DNA from 4 places in the Synechococcus sp. A10-1-5-1 genome. Region 3 is predicted to be linked to each of the others. Evidence: predicted binding sites of a transcription regulator. Region 3 holds the regulator's gene; each other region holds the start of a gene.
The links. The regulator NtcA, encoded in region 3, controls nitrogen genes in cyanobacteria. The targets are predictions, from matches to a motif close to GTANCNNNNGNTAC.
Positions count from the first base shown of each region.

Region 1: MY494_RS12745 (aspartate carbamoyltransferase) is a predicted target of NtcA. The motif match lies at 2,640-2,653, and genes of this name have one in related genera.
Region 2: MY494_RS00150 (ammonium transporter) is a predicted target of NtcA. The motif match lies at 1,806-1,819, and genes of this name have one in related genera.
Region 4: MY494_RS08915 (ferredoxin--nitrite reductase) is a predicted target of NtcA. The motif match lies at 3,168-3,181, and genes of this name have one in related genera.

Region 1 covers NZ_CP096032.1:2,349,714-2,354,860, forward strand. The annotation lists gene MY494_RS12725 (MBL fold metallo-hydrolase) at 1-368, shown strand, start outside; gene MY494_RS12730 (hypothetical protein) at 343-531, opposite strand; gene MY494_RS13215 (hypothetical protein) at 800-925, shown strand; gene MY494_RS12735 (urea transporter) at 929-2,368, shown strand; gene MY494_RS12740 (hypothetical protein) at 2,387-2,596, shown strand; gene MY494_RS12745 (aspartate carbamoyltransferase) at 2,786-3,904, shown strand; gene asnB (asparagine synthase (glutamine-hydrolyzing)) at 3,917-5,147, shown strand, end outside.
Region 2 covers NZ_CP096032.1:24,460-29,606, reverse strand. The annotation lists gene MY494_RS00155 (hypothetical protein) at 1-171, opposite strand, end outside; gene MY494_RS00150 (ammonium transporter) at 269-1,729, opposite strand; gene MY494_RS00145 (DUF4278 domain-containing protein) at 2,087-2,311, shown strand; gene MY494_RS00140 (hypothetical protein) at 2,408-2,626, shown strand; gene MY494_RS00135 (calcium/sodium antiporter) at 2,638-3,723, opposite strand; gene MY494_RS00130 (DUF389 domain-containing protein) at 3,780-4,889, opposite strand; gene MY494_RS00125 (SulP family inorganic anion transporter) at 5,000-5,147, shown strand, end outside.
Region 3 covers NZ_CP096032.1:1,277,331-1,282,477, forward strand. The annotation lists gene thyX (FAD-dependent thymidylate synthase) at 1-495, shown strand, start outside; gene dcd (dCTP deaminase) at 499-1,092, opposite strand; gene MY494_RS07025 (cob(I)yrinic acid a,c-diamide adenosyltransferase) at 1,092-1,682, opposite strand; gene rph (ribonuclease PH) at 1,800-2,534, shown strand; gene ntcA (global nitrogen regulator NtcA) at 2,600-3,340, shown strand; gene MY494_RS07040 (DUF3084 domain-containing protein) at 3,416-4,573, shown strand; gene MY494_RS07045 (resolvase) at 4,570-5,019, shown strand; gene MY494_RS07050 (DUF3146 family protein) at 4,997-5,147, opposite strand, start outside.
Region 4 covers NZ_CP096032.1:1,662,549-1,667,695, reverse strand. The annotation lists gene MY494_RS08950 (APC family permease) at 1-191, shown strand, start outside; gene MY494_RS08945 (hypothetical protein) at 184-486, opposite strand; gene MY494_RS08940 (hypothetical protein) at 862-1,065, shown strand; gene MY494_RS08935 (hypothetical protein) at 1,117-1,488, shown strand; gene cobA (uroporphyrinogen-III C-methyltransferase) at 1,475-2,269, opposite strand; gene MY494_RS08925 (hypothetical protein) at 2,266-2,859, opposite strand; gene MY494_RS08920 (hypothetical protein) at 2,923-3,114, shown strand; gene MY494_RS08915 (ferredoxin--nitrite reductase) at 3,326-4,879, shown strand; gene MY494_RS08910 (ferredoxin--nitrite reductase) at 4,956-5,129, shown strand.

The DNA of each region.
Region 1 (5,147 bases), 1.1 Mb from region 3:
ATGCCGCTCCAGGGGCTGAGCATCAGGTCAGCGGTCTCACGGCCGTGGCCCTCGATGGGCCGATGCAGTTGATCCCCTGCCCCGGGCACACGGCGGGATCCATGGCCGTCCTGCTGGGTGAGAGCCGGCAGGTGCTCTTCAGCGGTGATCACCTCTGGTGGCGTCCGGCGCAAGCGGTCGTTGTCGCTTCGGAGCGTTACTGCTGGTGGGATTTCCAGGAGCAGCTCCGCTCGGTGGAACGCTTGCAGGAGCTGGATGTGGCCTGGCTCCTTCCAGGCCACGGCCATGCCCACTCGTTTGCGCCAGGGGAGTGGCGGTCGGCCTTAGGGCAGACCTTGGTGTTTAACCGAAGAAGCCCTTGCTGTTGAGCCACAGTCCCAAGGCCAGCATCGGCACGAAGACGGCCCCAGCGATCTGAAGCTTGATGCGCATGGCCGAGGGCTCAGCTTTAGCGGGCTTGGGGGCTGGTGCTTTGGCTTTGGCTTTGCTTTTGGCCACGGTCTTGTTCAGTCTGCGAGGCCAGGTTGCCATCGCTTGGGTCCTTGCCATCACTGAGGCGTTGAACTCGCTTTCTTTAGCAAGTTCCAAGATTTGCTCTGAAGTCCTTCCTGGCCTTCGATGTTGGAGACCCGCGAATCTCGTGCCTTCGCTCTGTCACGTGATGTGCACTGACAGGGCCAGAGGCCATCGATAGGTTGCGGCCAAGACACAGCCCAAACGGTCGAGCTGTTTTCTTGAGGAACCCTCCAGCTTGGATTCATCCATGTCGCTGTTGTTTGGCGCGTTTTAGAGATCGCTCATGGAGTCCTTCGCCGGCGCGGTGGTGATTTTTGTGGTGGGCGGTGTCGTCACCTTGGCCACCACCGTGATGGTGATTCAGGGCCATCTGCATTGGCGCGGCCGTGATCCCTGGGGGCAGGGATAAGTGATGACTTCCGGCCTCACTTTTGCGGTGCAGCCCTTCTTGGCCCCAGGTATTGCCTGGGCCCTTGTGGTCATCTTTTCGGTGCTCTGGATTGCCCTCGGGGTCTCCTGGGGACGGCGTGGTTCAGGTGATGCCGATGACTACATGCTGGCCGGCCGCAACATCGGTTTGGCCCTGAGCACGGCCACCTTGATGGCCTCCTGGGTGACTGGTAACACCACCTTGTTGGCGCCGGAGTTTGGTTACCGGAACGGCCTCTGGGGGATGTTCAGTTACGCCCTGGCCGGTCTGGGCTTGGTCTTGTTCGCGCCGTTGGCCCTGCGGATCAAAACCCTGATGCCCAAGGGGCGCACCAGCGGCGATTTCATTCGCCTGCGCTACGGCCGCGCGGCCTGGTGGGTCTTCATGGTGATCACCGCGATCTACACCCTGGGCTTCCTGATGACCCAGGCGATGGGGGCCGGGATTCTGCTGGAGGCCCTCTCGGGTTTCGACTACCGCCTGGGGATGGTTCTGGTGATTGGTGTTTCCACGATCTACACCCTCTATGGCGGCATGCGCGCTGTGGTGGGAACCGACTTCATTCAATCCCTATTGATCATGGGGCTGCTGGTCTTGGTCGCCCTGCTGGCGCTGCAGCAGTTCCCGGTTTCTGAGCTCCATCGCGCCTTGGCGGCGGAACACCCGGAGCGACTGAATTTGCTCTTGCCGGCGGGTTTATTGATCGCTTGGAACTCCGCCCTTTTCTCCATGGGCGAGGTCTTTCACAACAACATCTGGTGGTCGCGGGTTTTCTCCAGTCGCGCCTCCGTCGTCTTCACGTCATTTGTGCTGGGCGGATTGGCCTGGATGACGGTGCCGCTGGTGACCGGCTCCATTGGCCTGGTGGCCTTGGCCCAGTCGGTGGAACTGCCCCAGGTGAACATGCTCTTTCCGGTGGTGGCCTCTCAGCTCTTGGGGGCAGGGGGTGCGGCCTTGGTCTTTGTGGTGGTCTTTGCCTCGTTGACCTCCACCTTGGATTCCCTGCTGGCTTCGACGGCGGATTTGGTGGCCGAAGACGTGGTCTTCAAGCTGCTGAATCCCAACTTGAGTGATGCCCAGTTACGGCAGGCCACGCGCATGGTGGTCTTGGGCCTGGGGCTGTTGACCTTGCTCCTGTCCTGGCCGCGGCTTGATTCTTTGGCGTCGGTGCTCTTCTTCACGGGTGCCCTCGTGGCCTCCACGATTTGGCCAGTGGCCTACGGCCTGTATTGGTCCAGCGCGAACCGTTGGGCCGCCATTGCCGCGATGGTGTCTGGCAGCGCCGTGGGTTTGGGTGCCTATTTCCTGATCGCTCCCTACTGCGCGGCTTTGCTCTCTGCAGCGGTTTCAGCAGTGGTGATGGCTGTGGGGACCCAGCTGCAGCCCGAGCGCTTCAACTGGCTCACGCTGAAGGAGGGATAGGCCATGGAACGGTTCCGGATGACAACCAGCTGGGCCCTCTCCCTTGCCGTGTTGGCCTTCCTGTTGCCCGTTGCCAGGGCCGGCGAATCGAGCGTGCCACCGCGCTGGCTTGCGGATCTGCCCTTGCTGCAGTTGCTCGTCTACGGAAGTGTTGTGGGCCTGGCCCTCTCGGTGCTGATCCTGTTGATCATTTGGTGGAAAGAGTGGAGGCGCGGTGATGTTTGGTAGCACCTTCCTTTTGACCTCCGGCTGCAACTCAACCCTTAATTGCGTAGTAATCGCTACACAAAAGGCCTCCGTTTTAAGCCTCTTGAATTTGAAGAAAGTGATGTGGCAGGGTGGATTTTGGATTGAGACTCAGTGCGACCAACTCCGCTGTGCTGCTTTGCGGCAGTGGGCCTGGGTCCCCTAATCGCTATGACGACACTCTCTTCCCTCACGACGAGCGCCGGCGTCGACGCATCCATGCGTTTTGAGCCCATGGGTCCGGATGTGTTCGGCGCGGCCTCACCCCAGGCGCTGTTGGGGGCGATTCAAGAGGACGGCGAGGCACTCCAGGACCTGGTGGGTCAGCACGTGATCTCGATCCAGCCCTTCCAGCCCGAGACCCTGCTGCAACTGTTTCGTTTGGCGGCCAAGTTCGAGAGCAATCCCGACCGTTACACGGCCCACAACACGCCGCTGAAGGGAAAGATCCTGATTAACGCCTTCTACGAGCCCAGCACCCGCACGCGCTTGTCCTTTGACAGCGCCTGGCACCGGCTCGGCGGTGACTCGATCAACATCACCGACAGGGCTACCACCGGGTTGGCGAAGGGGGAGTCCTTAGAAGACGTCGCCCACATGTTCAACAACTACGGCGATTGCATCGTTCTGCGGGACAACGACTCCCAGGCCATCTATTCGATGACCGACACCCTGCGGATCCCGATCATCAACGCCGGCAATGGGATTGATGAACATCCCACCCAGGCCATGGCCGACCTTTACACGATTCTCAAGTGGCGTCCGGCCTTGGCGGCCCCTGAGGTCCCCGCTGATCAGCGGGCGCGTATTGGCGTGGTTGGCATCCCCAGCCGAATGCGCACGGTGCGATCGCTCCTGCGGATCCTCTCCAAATTCCCGCAGATGGTGGAGGAGTTGGTCCTCATCCACGACCCGGCCAAGAATGCCACCGATGAGTTGTTTGATCCCGGGCAACTGGAGGAGCTGCAGCAGGCGGGGCTGAAGGTGCGCTGGTCCGGGGACCTGCAGGCCGAGATCCCAGGGCTGGATGTCATCTACATCAATGCCATCGCCTGGGTGGGGGATAGCTACGAGGTGCACGGCAATGCCTTCCGGCTGACTCGGGATCTGCCCTACAAGCCAGACGCCATCGTTCTGCATCCCCTGGCTCGAGGGCCGGAGCTCAGCACCTGCCTCGATGACACCCCCCACAACTGGTACTTCAGTCAGGCCCGGGGAGCGGTCTTTTTGCGGATGGCGCTGCTCACCTGCATGGTGGGCCGCACCAACCGGGTCATGGATGTGATCTGAGGAGGTACGCGCATGTGTGGAATTGGTGGTGTCTTCAGCACTAGGGCGGATCAACCCGTTGATCCGCAGCTGCTGGTCAACATGGCGGCGATCCAGGAGCATCGCGGTCCTGACGGCTTTGGCTATCGCACGCTCGATGCGTCTGGGGTGGGCTTTTGCCACGCCCGCCTCTCGATCATTGATCTCAACGAGACCAGGGCGCGCCAACCGTTCCTGAGCGGAGAGCCGGGGTCGGGAGCGCGGGTCTTGATGGCCCACAACGGCGAGTTCTATGACTTTCAGCGGATTCGCGCCGATCTGACGGCCCGCGGCGTTCGCTTCAGCAGCAAGAGCGATTCCGAGATCCTGCTGCGCCTCTATCAACAGCAGGGTTTAAAGGCGACCCTGCCTCAACTCCGGGGTGAGTTCGCCTTCGCGATCTACGACGAAGCCGGTGATGTTTTGCATCTGGTCCGGGATCGCTTCGGCATCAAGCCCCAGTACTGGACGATGACACCCCAGGGCTTGGTCTTCGGCTCCGAGTTGAAGGTGCTGTTTGCCCATCCGGCGGTGGAGCGCCGCTTCACCTCGGAAGGGCTCTTCCACCAGTTGATGCAAACGATGGTCCCCGGGACCACGGCCTTTGAAGGGATTCACCAGGTGCCGCCTGGCCACGGCATCAGCGTGCGCCGCCGGAACGGCAGTCTCCAGGTCGAGACGTGGAAGTACTGGGATATGGACTTCCCGCGCCAGGGCGAGCGGGACAGCACCAGGAGCGAGGCCGATCACATTGAGGCGATTCGCGCGGCGCTGCTGGAAGCAGTGGAGCTGCGGATGGTCGCCGATGTGCCGGTGGGTTGTTACCTCTCCGGGGGCATCGACAGTTGCTCCATCCTCGGGCTGGCCGCCGCCGTGAGCCAGAGCCCGGTGAAGGCCTTCACCATTGGTTTCGACGACGCCCGCTACGACGAGTCGCCGATTGCTAAGGAGATGGCCGAGGCCACTGCGGCCGAGCAGGACGTCATGCGTCTGTCGGGCAAGGAGCTCTACGGCTGGATGGAGCGCACCCTCTGGCACACCGAGCGCACGATCTACAACACCTTGGCGGTGGCGAAATTCCTGATGAGCCGCCACGTCAACCAGGTCAACTACAAGGTGGTGATGACCGGGGAGGGCTCCGATGAGCTCTTTGGTGGCTACCCGGCGTTCCGCCGCGACATGTTTCTGCATGGTCTGCAGGACCTGCCTAAGCAGGAGCGCAAAG
Region 2 (5,147 bases), 1.2 Mb from region 3:
CACCACCATGCCCAACAGCATCACCACGCCCCAGAAGTGACGCACCACCAAGGTGACGATTGGCACCTGGGCCGATTGGGGCAGCACTTGCTGGCACTCCACGCAAACCAAGCGGGCAGGACGCTGCTGGGTTTTGCTGATCAAGCGAGCACCGCAACGAGGGCAGGGCAAGTCCAGAAACCCCTGGGGCGCCCCATGCTGACAGGCGATCCCTGAGGCCAATAAAAAAGGCCCGCCGAAGCGGGCCGATGGAGAAACGATCAGATCATCACTTCGCGGAAGCGAAGTCGGGGTAAGCCTCCATGCCGTGCTCACCGATGTCGAGACCTTCGATCTCTTCTTGCTCGGTCACACGGATGCCGCCGAAGAGGCCGCCGATGACAGACCAAGCAATCCAGCAGGTCACGATGGTCCAGATGGCGTAGGCCGCGCAGCCCAGGGCCTGGATGCCCAGCTGGCTGATACCACCGCCATTGAGCAGGCCGATGCCAGCGGAGCCGACATCCATGCCATCAACGCCCCAGAGACCGATTACCAAGGTGCCCCAGACGCCGCACACACCGTGCACGGAGAAGGCGCCAACGGGATCATCAATGCCAGCAGCGTCGAGCGCAGAAACCGCGAAGACAACAATGATGCCGCCCACGGCCCCGGCGACCCAGGAACCCACCAAGGTCATGTTGCCGCAACCGGCAGTGATGCTCACCAGACCGGCCAGGATGCCGTTGATGATCATGGTCAGGTCAGGCTTGCCCGAGGTCAGGGTGGAGACCACGGTGGCTGCGATCGCGCCACCGGCAGCAGCCAGGGTGGTGGTGACAGCCACGTAGGGCACGTACTGGTCCATCGCCAGCTCAGAGCCGGGGTTGAAGCCGTACCAGCCGATCCAGAGGATCAGAGCGCCGAGGGTTGCGATCGACATGTTGTGGCCAGGGATGGCCTGGGGCTTGCCGCCCACGAACTTGCCAATGCGGGGGCCCAGCAGCATGGCGCCCACCAGGCCGGCCCAAGCGCCCACGGAGTGGACGATGGAGGAGCCAGCGAAATCAATGAAGCCCAGCTCGCTCAGCCAGCCGCCGTTCCACTGCCAGGAACCGGAGATCGGGTAGATGACAGCGGTCAGAACGAGCGCGAAGATCACGAACTCGCCGAACTTGACGCGCTCAGCCACGAGACCGGAGACGATCGTGGCGGCGGTGCCTGCGAAGGCAGCCTGGAACAGGAAGTCGACGGTGGGAACCAAGGCTCCCTCGGTCACCATCTCAGCGGTGACGGTGGGATCAAAGAACAGGCCGTTGAAATACAGCCAGCCATCCACCACGGATCCGCCGTACATCAGCGAATAACCAATGAACCAGTAGGCGGTCACCGCGAGGGCGAACACAAACAGGTTCTTGGCGAGGATGTTGACGGCGTTCTTCTGGCGACACATCCCGGCTTCGACCATGGCGAAACCGGCGTTCATGAAGATCACCAGGATCGTGGCCACCAGGAGCCACATGTTGTTGGCCAGGAACGCTGCGTTGAGCTCGGGGAGCTCAGCGGCGCGGGCCGAAAGGTTGAACACGCCCAGGCCGAAAAGTGCCAGGGGCACACAAGCCAACCAGGTCAGCGAACGGCCGGAGGACAGTCCTCGCACCTTGCGGAGCAGAAGCTGAGGAGCCTCCAGCAAGCTCGCTTCCTGCAGGCTCTTCGACCGAGGCCGAGAGACAGGAGAAGCAACAGTCATCAAAAAGCAGTCGCTGGGTGGATGACGGATTACCGCCATTAGATGCCAATGTTCCGCATCACAGACCACCGTCAAGGTTGCATTCGCTACCAATTCGCAAGTCCATCTGGAATTGCACTCAGGCCGCAGAAGGAAAGTGAAGAAAAAACGTTCAGTGGACCACAGTAACTATTACAAAAAAGACAAAAAAGGGGCTTTTGTTCACTCTGAACATTCTTCATCCGCTAGAAATGCTGCAGAAGGACAAAACGTTGAGTGAGCCCCCTTTGGGCCTGGCTCCACCGGAAGTAGCCCACCGCGAGGCGAAGCAACGCTCCTTCCCACGAAGCGGACAACCAGCCAACCCTTCGAGGCCCGATGACCACCATGAGCAAACTCCAGTACCGCGGCGTCACTTACGACAACGCCACCCACGAACAGCCCACCAGCGCTCGCGTTGAGCACGCCTACCGCGGCCAACACTTCGATGCGCCCCTCCGTCACGAAGCGGCTTCAGTCGACACCACTGTCGATCTGCAGTACCGCGGGCACCACTACCACCACCGCCAAGCCGAGGCCGCTGCCCAGGTGAACCAAGGCTGATCACGTCAGAAAACCAAGCCTTCTGGTTTTGGTTCGCATTGATACAACAGCATCCACAACCTCCCCCTCCAATGGGGGGAGGTTTTTTTGTGGGCCATGGACATCACCTTGACGTCCGTCGGAGAGAGCTACAACCTCAAGCACCGCAGCGTGATGGGGATGCTCTGGCTCCAGACCCACTTTGCTGATGAGACCTGGGATCTGATTTGCTCAGGGAAAGTGATTCTCAACCGCCAGAGCAGCGAAAGCCTCTACAAGGACGCCACCGCTGCAGGCGTGAGTGTGTCCATGCTTCCCAGCGTCGTTCTGCAATGACCCGCGATTGACTACCCCGCAGCCTTGCGCTGCTGCATCCATCGCAGAGATGTCCAGGTGAGGAAGACCAGCACCAGGGGCAAAACCGCCACCAGCACGAAGAGTCGAAATTCATCGATCCCCGGAGCAGCCGTACTGCTCAGGATCTGTTCAATCAAATAGAGGCCATAGGCCCCCAGCAAGAGCCAACCCTCCAGGCGATTAATCACACCGCCGCTCCAGAAAATCGGCAAGCAAGCCAGGGTCGTTAGCACCATCACCGGGAAGTCACGGCGCAGTAATTCAGGGCTCACCAAGAGACCGTCCTGGCCGGAGAGCAAGGCACACAAACCCAGAATCAACAGCTGGTTGAGCAGGTTGCTGCCCACCACGTTGCCGATGGCGAGATCCGCCTTGCCCCGATAGGCCGCCACCAGGGACGTCACCAACTCAGGCATGGAGGTGCCGGCCGAGACGATTGTCAAACCGATGACTGCCTCGCTGACCCCAAGGGTTTGGGCTGCGGCAATGGCGCCTTTGATCAGGACCTGGGAGCCCACCACCAGCAGGACCAGACCCAAGGCCAACTTGAAGAGGGCCACAGGGGTGGTCGACGCCCCCTCGGCGTCAATGTCATCAAGACCGTCCTCGTGGTCTTCCCTCGCCGAGCGGACTTCCCAGACCAACGTGATCACCAGGGCGGTCAACAGGGCCAAGCCCGCCACCCAGGTGAAGCTTCCTGATGAGGCCATGGCCCAAGTGGCCATCGAAACTGCAAGCAGCAAGGGAACATCGCGGCGCACCAAGCGACTGCGGACCCGCAGGGATGTAATCGCCGCGCTGGCACCCAAAACCACCATCACGTTGAAGATGTTGGAGCCGAGAACATTGCTCACCGCAATGGAGTCGCCGCCGGAGCTGCCCTGCAGCGTCGAGAGCAAGCTCACGAACAGCTCGGGAGCGCTGGTGCCAAAGGCAACGACCGTCAGGCCAATGACGATCTGAGGAATGCCAAGCAGCAGCGAGAGAGCCACGGCCCCGGCCACGAACAGTTCACCCCCTCCAAACAGGAGCAAGATGCCGGCGACGATCTCCAGAAGGGTGAGGGCGTCAGGCATGGCCAGCAGCGGACTGGCCCAATTGTGCACAGAACAGCAGAAATGTCTTCAGCCCGTTAACCCTGCGCTGCAGGAACCGCAGAGGAGTTAGGAGCAGAAGGTTCTGCGGGAGCAGGGGCCTGCTCATCCTTCTCAGGGCTCAGTTCCTGGGGCTCCTCCACTGGTGTTGGCTCTGGATTGGGTTCGGTTTCAGGACCGATCACATCGATCGACACCCGTTGAACCAACAGGCGGTAGCGGAACTTTTGGGTCTTGTTGATGAAGTCCTGAACGGCCGCAACCTGTTTTGGGGTGGGCAGGTTGGGGCGACTCACCCGCACAGCAGCCTTAATTAATGGCGGGTTCTGACTCCAATCGATCTTGACGTCGGTGAGTTCCGAGTCCCGCCCCAAGGTGATGGTGTTTTGACGCAGGCTCTCGGTGATGGCACGCTCGACCTCTTCCAGGGCCTGCCTCTGCTGCGCTTGACCCAGCAGTGTCACAAAGCCACCCGTCAGTGGGATCAAGAGCAATCCGGTGAGCAGCAAACTCACGAGTCCCATCTGACTGCGGAAGAGCTGCTGGCGCAGGCTCGCCTGGGTGGCCACCAAGGTCAGCAATCCCCCCGAAAGAATGCCCAGCAGGTTGGCGGCAAACAGCAGGGCTGCTCCCCTGGCTGGTTCCCACTGCTGAAGCGACAGCAACAGGCCCAGTACACAGACCGGAGGCACCAAGGCCACCGCAATCGCTGTGCCTGCAACGGATGACACCGCCTCCGGCTTGAGGCGGCCGTAGGTCGCCACGGACCCCGCCACCAAAGCAATGCCCAAATCCAGCAGGTTCGGCGTGGTGCGCCCCAGCACCTCATCGCCCAGGACCGGCAGGTTGGCCACCCAACCCAGGGCCGCTGAGGTCAGCACCGTGATGCCGACGCCCACGGCCAGGGTCAGCAACGCACGGCCCACCAGGGCCAGTCGCCCCTCAAGGATCGCGAAGGAGGCGCTGCGCAGGGGCAGGATCCAAGGGGCGATCAACATCGCGCCAATCACCACCGCAGCGCTGTCAGCCAACAGCCCCAAGGTGGCAATCAAGCTCGCCGCAACCGTGAGCACGACATAGGACTGATCCAGGCGGGCTTCCCGCTCAAAGCTGGCCTCCAAGGACGCCAGGCTGGTGGGCTCGCCCATGGATCGCTCAAAGGTCTCGGCCTCAGGATGGCCGATTCGCCAGCGCACTGCCGCCTGAGCCCCAATCGATTCCGCTCAGACGTAGCGTCGTGCTTCCACTCTCAGCGGTCATGACACCGGCGTCGACGTCCCAACGAGCGTCAAGCTTTCGCCTACTCAACCAGATCAGCACGAACAACATCAAAGGGGATCTCTTTGGCGGCGTAACGGCCGCCGTGATCGCCCTGCCCATGGCTCTGGCCTTTGGTGTGGCTTCCG
Region 3 (5,147 bases):
CCCCACTCTGTGATGCAGCAGGCCCGCACCCACAGGGTGGGCGTGAGCTTTGACGTCCAATCGATGCGCTACACGGGCGATCGGATCTGCCGTGCCGCCAACGGGGAACTCGAACTGGAAGAGGTCTTCTACCTCCGGCCGGAAGGGCAGTACAGCGATCGACAAGGCAAGAAGTACACCTACACGGCTGAAGAGCGGCAGAAGGATCTCGCCCTCTGCCAAGTGGCCGCTGAGCGCTACCGCGACATGCTGGCGGCCGGCTTCGCGGAAGAACACGCCCGCGGAATCTTGCCCTTCGATTACCGCCAGCACTTTGTGGTGAGCTTCTCGCTGCGGGCGTTCCTGCACTTCATGGACCTGCGCGCCAAGCTCGACGCCCAGGAAGAGATCCGGGTGCTCTGTGACCTGATGTGGCCACACCTCCAGGCCTGGGCCCCAGAGTTTGCGGCTTGGTACGAAAAGAGCCGCCTACACAAGGCGCGTTTGGCTCCCTGAGCCTCAGATTCGCGCCAGGGTGACCCGCTCGGGCTGGTGCTGGTACTTCCCGGCCCGGTCCTTGTAGGTCGTCTCGCAGGGGTCTCCTTCAAAAAAGAGCAGCTGGCAGATGCCCTCATTGGCATAAATCCGGCAGTCCGCACCGGAGGAGTTGCTGAACTCCAAGGTCAGGTGACCTTCCCAGCTGGCCTCAGCTGGAGTGGTGTTGACGATGATTCCCAGGCGGGCATAGGTGCTCTTGCCCAGGCAGATCACGGTGATGTTGGGTGGCACACGCATCTTCTCGAGCGCCACACCCAACCCATAGGAATGGGCCGGGAGGATGAAGTACGAGCCGTCTTCGTCCTCGTGCAAAGGCACGGGCTCCAAGTTGGCTGGATTGAAGCGCTTGGGGTTCATGATCGTGCCAGGCACGTGCCGGAAGATCAGGAACTCCTGGGGGGACAGGCGCAGGTCGTAGCCATAGGACGAGCAGCCAAAGCTCAGAACCGGCTTTTCACTGTTCTCAGGATCGAGATGACGAACCAGCTGCGGCTGAAACGGCTCGAGCATGCCCGCAGCGGCCTGCTCATTGATCCAACGGTCGTTTTTGAGCATTAGAAACCTCGGCGCAGCTGGGTGACCTGATCAGCCATGGCCAACAAAGCCGTGGGCATGGACGGCCCAGTCAGGATCACATCCAGGTGAGAGGGCCGCTGCTCCAGAGCAGAGACCACTTCCACCTCAGTCAGATAGCCCAACTCCACCGCCAGACCGAGCTCATCAAGCACGAGCTGATCGAGCTGACCACCCAGGAACTGCTCCCGGGTGTACTCCCAGATCTCCCTCACGGCCTCCACATCCGCCTGCGACGCAGGCGTGGGCTCCGCCAAGCAACCCGCCACCGCTGGCCTGAGCCACTGCAGACGGCCACAGAGCCAGACGCTGCGCTCGAGGCCTTGATCGACGCCACCTTTGAGAAACTGGCTGACCAGGACACGGCTGCCCAGTCCTGCACTGCGCAAGGCCTGACTGAACACCCCGCTGAAGCTGCCGCGGAACGGCGCTGTGTGCACCTGGAGTTGCCCCTCCTGCTGGGCCGCCAGACGAACGCTGCGGGAAGGAGCAGACGCTGGAATCGAGGCCAGCGGGCGCAGGTGTCCAGCACGGGGCGTAGCGCTGGGAGTGGCTGCAAGGCTGGCCGTCATCGATTGCATGGCTGCCGCTTGGGATCCTGAATGTAGCGGCGTTAGGCCGTCCGGCAAGCAACAAGCACTACCTGTAGTGCAAACACCCGTACCATCAAGACACTGAGTCAGCCCGCAATGAGCAGCACCCAACCTCGGCGGGACGGCCGCGGCGCCATGGATCTGCGCAGCACTCGCTTCGACTGGGATCCGATGGGGTTTGCCCTGAGCTCAGTCACGGTTCACACGGGTCGAACCGCCGTGATCTGCAGCGTTTGCCTCGAGGAAGGCGTCCCGAAATGGCGAAAAGGCTCAGGCAAAGGCTGGCTAAGTGCCGACTACAGACTGCTGCCGGCCAGCACCCCCAGCCGCCAGCCAAGGGAGCTGATGAAGCTGAGCGGCCGCACCCAGGAAATTCAACGCCTGATTGGCCGCAGCCTCAGGGCCTGCCTCGATCTCGAGGCTCTGGGCGAGAGGACGCTGCAGGTCGATTGCGACGTTCTGCAGGCAGACGCCGGGACCCGCACGGCCTCCATTACTGGAGCCTGGGCCGCCTTGGCCCTGGGACTGCGCCGGCTCGAGCAGCGGGGGGTACTGGAGCGCTCTCCCCTAATCGGCCAGGTGGCAGCGGTCTCGGTTGGCCTGGTCGATGGGAACGCGCTACTGGATCTGGACTACAGCGAAGACAGCCGAGCCGAGGTGGATTTGAACGTGGTGATGAATCAAGAGCAGCATTTGCTCGAAATTCAGGGCACCGCAGAGGGCGCACCCTTCAGTCGCCAACAGCTTTCTACCCTGGTTGACCTGGCCGAAGCTGGAATCCAGCGCCTTCTGAGCGCTCAGAGCCAGGCCTTGGCAGAAGCCCCGAATTAGTTTCAATGGCTACATGGCTGCCCTGGACTGATCCGTAGGTTCCAAAACACATCAGTCGCGCTGACATGGTTGTGGCCACGCAAGGATTCAGCCGCTACTCCCCTAGCCCCACTACCGGTACGTCCGTGATCGCACCGATCGCGGGCAGTCCGCTACCGCCTAATGCAACGCTCCTGGATGTGATCCGGGGCCTCAGCGGCAGCACGACGGAAATCGTCGAGCGCGGCAAAACGATCTTTTTCCCTGGGGATCCAGCCGAGAAGGTCTACCTCCTCAAACGCGGAGCAGTCCGCCTCTCCCGCGTGTACGAATCGGGCGAGGAGATCACGGTGGCGCTCCTGAGGGAAAACAGCCTGTTCGGGGTGCTCTCCCTGCTGACCGGCCAGCGCTCGGATCGCTTCTATCACTCCATTGCTTTCACCCGCGTCGAGCTGGTGACAGCCCCCGCCACCTCGGTGCGGAAGGCCATTGAGCAAGACCCCGCGGTGGGCCTGCTGCTGCTGCAGGGCCTGTCCTCTCGGATCCTGCAAACCGAGACCATGATCGAAACCCTCACCCACCGCGACATGTCCTCGCGACTGGTGAGTTTCCTGCTGGTGCTCTGCCGCGACTTTGGGGTTCCCAGCAGCGAAGGCATCACGATCGACCTGCGTCTCTCCCACCAGGCCATCGCCGAAGCGATTGGATCCACCCGGGTCACCATCACACGCCTGCTGGGTGACTTACGCAACGACGGTCTGGTGCAAATCGATCGCAAGAAAATCACCGTTTTCGATCCCTTGGCCCTCGCCAAACGCTTCAGCTAAACGGCTGAACTGGTGGCTGATCCCAGCTGATTTCCCACCGCCTGCAACCGATACTGACCGTCGTCGCCCAACGTCGTGTCCGGCTGGATCCTCATCCTGGCGCTGCTCATCCTCGGGGGAGTGCTCTCCACCCTGGGAGATCGCTTGGGATCCAAGGTCGGCAAGGCGCGTCTGAGCTTGTTTCGGCTGCGGCCCAAGAAGACGGCCGTGGTCATCACGGTCCTGACCGGCAGCTTGATCAGCGCGATCTCGCTCGGTCTGATGCTGCTCGTCAGTGATCGCCTGCGCACGGGGCTGTTCGAACTCGATCAGATCGAGCAGCGCTTGCGGGACAGCCGCAACGACTTGGCACAGAGCCGCACTGCCCTTCTCAGTGCAGAGAAGGAACGCAGCGAGGCCCAAAGCCAACTCAAGGTGGTGGCCCAGCAGGCCAGCCGACTCCAACGGGAACTGGCCCCGCTGATGGAGCAACGCCGGCAACTGGAAGCCGAGCGCGATCGCCTCAGCCGCGACATCGCGGCCAAGGATGCAGACCTGCAACGCAACCGCTCTGAGCTCGCCAAGCTGAACAGCAAGATCAAGAGCAGCAGCCAAGAACTGGAGCGCCTCGAGCGCAATCTGATTGCCCTACGGCAAGGCGATGTGGTGATCAGCAGCGGCCAACTCCTCGAGGTCGCCAAGGTGCGAATCGAGAAACCCAGCCAGGCCAGGGAGGTGATTCACGCGCTGCTGCAACGCACGAATCTGAACGTCTACCAACGGGTGCTGCCCGGGGAGACACCCAACCGCCAAATCCTCCTGGTCCCGCGCAGCGACATCAGCAAATTGGAGACGACCCTCAGCAAGAGAGGTGAGTGGGTGGTCAGTCTGATCTCGGCCGCCAACGTGCTCAAGGGCGAGCGTCAGGTGGTGGCTTTCCCGGATGTCAGGCCCAACAAGCGGGTCGTTCGCAGCGGTGAGCAACTGGCCACCACCGTCCTGGAGATCGATGAACGATCACCAGATCAGGTGCGCAGCCGCCTCAACCTGCTCCTAGCCGCGGCCTTCACCCGCGCCCAACGCCAAGGGGCTCTAGCCAATGGCCTCCAATTCGACCCGGCGCGCCTCAGCCAACTGGCCGACGCCCTGGTGAACCGTCCCCAGGGAAAGACGGCGAAACTCGAGGCCGTCTCCAGAGCCAACAGCGATCTGGCCGACCCCATTGCCGTGGCCATCCGCTGGCAAAGCCCATGAGCACTTGGCTCGGCCTGGACCCAGGCCTCAGCAAATGTGGATTGGCCTTGTGTGACCAGGTCGCCGGGATGGTCAACGTCGCCGCAGTGCTCTCTCCTGAGGACTGCCTGGCTCAAATTCAGATCTGGCAGGTTGACCCTGGCCTCGAAGCGGTGGTGCTCGGCAACGGAACGGGCAGCAAACACTGGCAACAACAGCTCATCGCCCTCGGCCTCAGCGTCCACGTGACCCCTGAAGCTGGAACCACCCTGGCCGCACGCTCACGCTACTGGCAGCTGGAACCGCCTCAAGGCTGGCGGCGATTACTGCCGGAGGGCCTCAGGCTGCCCCCACGGGACTACGACGATGTGGTCGCGCAGCTGCTGCTGGAACGCCATTGGGGCACTGAACTCAGACGTTCTCCTGGCTTGCCCCTGCTGCGCCTCAAAACTTCGCGCGAACGTTGAAGGCGTAGTCCCCACCAGCCTCCAGCTGGTAGTCGGTTTTCAGCAGGAAGCGCAGCAACGCGTCCTGAATCAAAGCCCGGCCCAGGGAGGGCTCCACCTGCAGCTCGCCGCGATCAAAGAACCAGGCG
Region 4 (5,147 bases), 390 kb from region 3:
GCAGGTGGTGGTTTGGCTACTTGCTCGGATTGCTGCTGCTCGCCGAGGTGAGCGGTCCTGATCGCCTAGTCCCGGGAGGCGAACTGACCCAGATCATCCTCGCCAGCGCGTTCTCGCTAGCCATGTTCCCTATCGCTGTGGGAGCCCGGCTGCAGCAGGCCTCCAGCGAAGCCAAGGTGCAGATCAACTAATCGAGGGCCAAGACGCCAAGGGCTGCGTGAACTCCAGGCCCAGCACCCCCAAATCGTCCAAATGCGCAGCGACTTGAGACCAACGGACGACGGCCTCGAGCTCCGATCGACCGAGACTCGCTAGGCCTGAACAATCGAGGCTGAGCTCAGCACCAGTCTCGAAAGGCTGGATGGCCTGGACCAACACAGCCGCGCCGCAAGAGCTGAGATCCAAGAGATCAGCAGGCTGCCAAGGCCGATGATCCAGCCCAGGTGCGGCGGTGAACCTGCGTAGGGGAAGGGTGACTGCAAGCACCGCAGGGAAGCGCTTTTCTCGTCGGTGCTCAGCCAGTGGCTCTGACACGGAACCCAGCCCTCTGCCTGATTCTTCAAACGCAAGCTATTCAGCGCGAGAGGCAATACCTCAGCCAAAAACAACCCAAGGGATGACGAGTTCCTGACACTGAACGCAACCGGGGATCAGAGGTGATCCATCCCAGCGCGCTCCGCTCTAGGCATATGGACCTACAAAAACCAAGAATTCAGCCGCAATCAGGGGCGATCCCGAAGAAAAAATGAAGAGCCCTTCCGATTGTGTTCTGAAGGCTCAAGTTTGATTGCGTGGGGAAACGAACACAGAGTCCGAGCCCATTCGCAGGCCTTAGAAATCACTCAATCAGCAGTCGGATTCATGGGCAACCATCTGCATCTCGTCGGACTCACCGGTGACGGCTGCCGCATCGCCCGTGATGGGGGCGGTGGCTACGTCGTGAACCACAACGACAGCGACGGAAGCTGGGAGCGCGTGGCCAACCTGCCCGCGGCCTATGCCGTCTGCGAACGCTTCAGCCAGCGGGATGCGCTCGGACTACCGAATTGGCGCGCTGAGGCTTAAGCCAATTCGCGCGGATCTGAGTAGCGTTAGTCCCATCATTGGAAGGTTGCAATGACAGCCCCCTCCAGCAGCTGCACCAACCGCCCGGGCCGGGCCATGGTGAGCAGTGACAGCTTTACCGCTCGCAAAGAACAAGCCCTGGTGATCCTTCTGTCCCAGCAGTTGGCGGATGCACAAATCGGACGGGCGGATGCCCACGCCAGCCAATCCCTCTGGGATGAGGTGGCTGAACTGGACATTGATCCCGATCGGATCATCCATCTGCTCTATGGCGGAGAAGAGGTCAGCGATCGAGCAGCGCTTAAAGATCGCGACGACAGCTGGCTGAGCGCCCAGCAAATGAGTCCTGAGCGGGGCTGGTCCCTGCAGCGGCTGCACCTGAGACGACCCCGGCGCCCGCAGATCGCACTCAACCCTGTTTGAGGGGAATCGGCATCTCCACCATCGCCGGCTCGGGGGCACAGCTCTCGACCCGTTGATTCACGACATCGCCAATCACGACGATCGAAGGTGAGGCCAACTCAGCCTCCTGAACGGCTGCGGCTAGGCCGCCCAAGGTGGAAACCACCGCCTTCTGACCGCGAACCGTGCCTTGCTGCACCGCCGCCGCAGGGGTGGACGCCTCCAAGCCACCAGCGATCAACTCTTCACAGATATGGGGCAGGTTGTGCAGTCCCATGTAGATCACCAGACCGTCACTGCTGCGGGCCAAACCGCGCCAATCGACACCGGGTCGTCGCTTGTCGATTTCCTCATGCCCCGTCACGAAGGTGACGGAACTACCCGCCCGGCGATGGGTCACGGGAATCCCCACGTAGGCCGGTGCGGCAATGCCAGCGGTCACTCCGGGCACGACCTCCACCGCCACACCATGGCGCTCCAGATGGGCCGCTTCCTCACCACCGCGACCAAACAGAAAGGGATCGCCACCCTTTAAGCGCACGACACAGCGATGGCGCTTGGCCATCTCAACGAGCACCGCATTGGTGCTGGGCTGGGGCACGGAGTGATGCCCCCGGCGCTTACCCACAAAGTGCTGCTCAGCGCCCTCCGGCACCAAGGCCAGCACCTCGCGAGGCACCAAGGAGTCGTAGACGAGCGCATCGCACTGGCTCAGCAAGCGATGGGCCTTGACCGTCAATAGGTCGGGATCACCAGGACCCGCGCCCACCAAATACACCTTGCCGGCAATGTCAGCGGTCATGGCAGATCAAGGAGGAGGTTGAGCAAAAACTGACGGGTGGCGGGGCGCTCCAGCAACGCCAGACAGGCGGAGTCTTCGGTGCGCAGATGGGCCGTCATCCGATTGGGAGCCAGGGCCAGGGGCAATGCCGCCGCATCGCCTTCACCACTGCGATCTGCACTTAAGCAGGGCACACCGACGTACGCGCTTAAGGCCGCGAGATAGCGATCCGCCACCCCTGGCCGAAGCGGATGGTGCAGAACCGCGGGAGCGGCCAAGCCGCGCAAATGCTCCAGCCAGGGCCCCCAAGCGCCCAGGAAAGGAAGGACCCGAACACGATGTCCCTGGTCACGCAGGCGCTGACGAATGGCCGGGATGTCCGCGCGAACGTGACTGCCTGGAGTCAACAGCAGCGGAACCAAGACCAGCGGCAGGCCTGGGGGCAGCTCCAGGGGATCCGCGGTCAGAGCCTGCATCCAAACGGGAGCCTGACGGCCCCGGGCCAACTCGGAAACCAGATCCTCCAGAACCTCTGGGATCTGACCACCGGCATGGCCATGAACGACCAGGAGTAGGGGGGAGTGCTCGCCAGCAACGGGCTTCGGTAGCAACGGCCACCGCCAGCACCCCGGCCCTGCTGATGGAGTCGCTACCACCGGATCCATAGGTTCACGATGCCATCCACTCGCCCCCTGCCCAGCTCCCGCCGACGGCCTGCCTACGAACGTCCCCGCTACCGGCAGATGCAGCCCGTCCCGCACTGGAGGCGTGAGCTGGACGCCGACCTCGCCGCCATGGGAAAGGTCTGGCAAATGATTCGCAACGGTGCGACCCGGATGCTGGGCGAAATCGGACGCCAATACTGAGCTACCAGAAGCGGAAAGCGACACCATCAACCCGGAAGACGGGTCCCCTTTAGGTATCCGTTGACACCCTTTTCTCCACTCCCCGCGAACAACCTCGATCCGTAGCAACGGCGACACAAGAGGTGACAGGGCGAGTGATTTCATTCATCCCACTAGTCGTTCATTTCTTTGGAAACGGCTCAGTTGCTGACTTCATCTGAACCGATTTCCCATGGTGGCAACGCCAACACTGTCCAACACACTGCCCAGCTGGCTCGAAGGCAAAAAGCTCAACAAGATCGAGCAGAACAAAGCAGCCAAAGATGGCCTGCTTGTTGGCAGTGAGATTGAAAAATTCGCCCAACTGGGTTGGGAAAACGTTGACGAGACCGACCTTCAGTTGCGCCTGAAGTGGTACGGCATGTTCTGGAGACCCAAGACACCGGGGCTCTTCATGATGCGCTTGCGGGTCCCCAACGGGGTGATCTCCGCCGAGCAACTGCGGGTCGTCGGCAATGTCGTTGCCCGCTACGGCAGCAACGGCAGCGCCGACATCACGACGCGCCAGAACATTCAGATGCGCGGCATCCTCCTCGAGGACCTGCCCGAGATCCTGGGTCAACTCAAAGCGGTCGGCCTGACCACGATTCAGTCCGCCTTCGACAACCCGCGGAACGTCACCGGCAACCCGATCGCCGGCATCGATCCCCTGGAAATTGTGGACACGCGGCCCTACACCCAGGAGCTCGAGAACTTCCTCACCAGCAACCACCAGGGGAACCCCGAGTTCTCCAACCTGCCGCGGAAATGGAACACGGCCGTTGCCGGCGCCCGCGACAACTTCCTGCTCCACAACGACATCGCCTTCCACCCCGTTGAGAACAACGGTGAGATGGGGTTTGGCGTCTGGATTGGCGGCATTCTTTCCTCTCAGATGAACGCCTACGCCGTTCCCTTGAATGCCTGGGTCAAGCCGGATCAGATCTGCGCGATCACCGAGGCCGTCATCAAGATCTGGCGCGACAACGGTGAACGGGACAAGCGCCCCAAGGGCCGCTTCCGTCTGTACCTCGACGAGGTGGGGCTGGAGACATTCCGGGCCATGGTTGAAGAGCGCTTCGGCCCCCTCACCCCCGATCCGGGCTCAGTCTTTGATGCCGAACCCCGCTCCCACTACGGCATCCACCCTCAGAAACAAGAGGACCTGCACTACGCCGGCGTCCATATCCCCGTCGGCCGCCTGCGCGCCGAAGACTTCCAGGACATCGCCGCACTTGCCGAGCGCCATGGCGATGGTTCAGTCCGGCTCACGGAAGATCAGAACGTCATCTTCACCGGCATCGCCAGCACCCAACTCCAGGCCTTTGAGGCCGAGCCACTGCTGCAGCGCTTCAGCCTCCACCCCAGCCACATCGCCGCTGGAACCGTGAGCTGCACCGGCAACACCTACTGCAGCTTTGCCCTCACCAACACCAAAGATCAGGCCCTCGCAGCCGCTGAGGCCCTCGATCGCGAATTGGTTCTGCCGGAGGAGCTGAAGATCCACTGGACAGGCTGCCCGAACACCTGCGGCCAGGCCTACATGGGAGCCATCGGCCTCACCGGGACCAAAACCAAACAACCCGACGGCGGCATGGGCGAGGGCTACAACCTCACCATTGGCGGTTCACAAGGCGCCAATCCACAGGTCGGTGAAATGCACCGCAAAGGAATACCGGCGAGTCAAATCCAAGCGGTCCTCAAAGAAGTTCTAATTGAACAGTTTGGCGCCAAGCCTCGGACTTAGAACACCGCAGTCGTCAATACAAATTAGCCACAGTTTTTGAGATCAGGCGCTCCTGTCTTCTGAAGCCTGCCCTCAATTGGATGACACCTGGATCCTCAACATGACATCACAAACAAACCCAAACAAACGCGATCTTTTTTCTCGCTTTGTCAATTGGATCAGCAGCAGTGGCGACGACAAAGCTCCGGTCAATCGGCCCAACGGCAGTCAAGACATCGTTTCTCGCTTGATGAACCGCATCAGCGGTTAAGTCCACCACCCATCCACC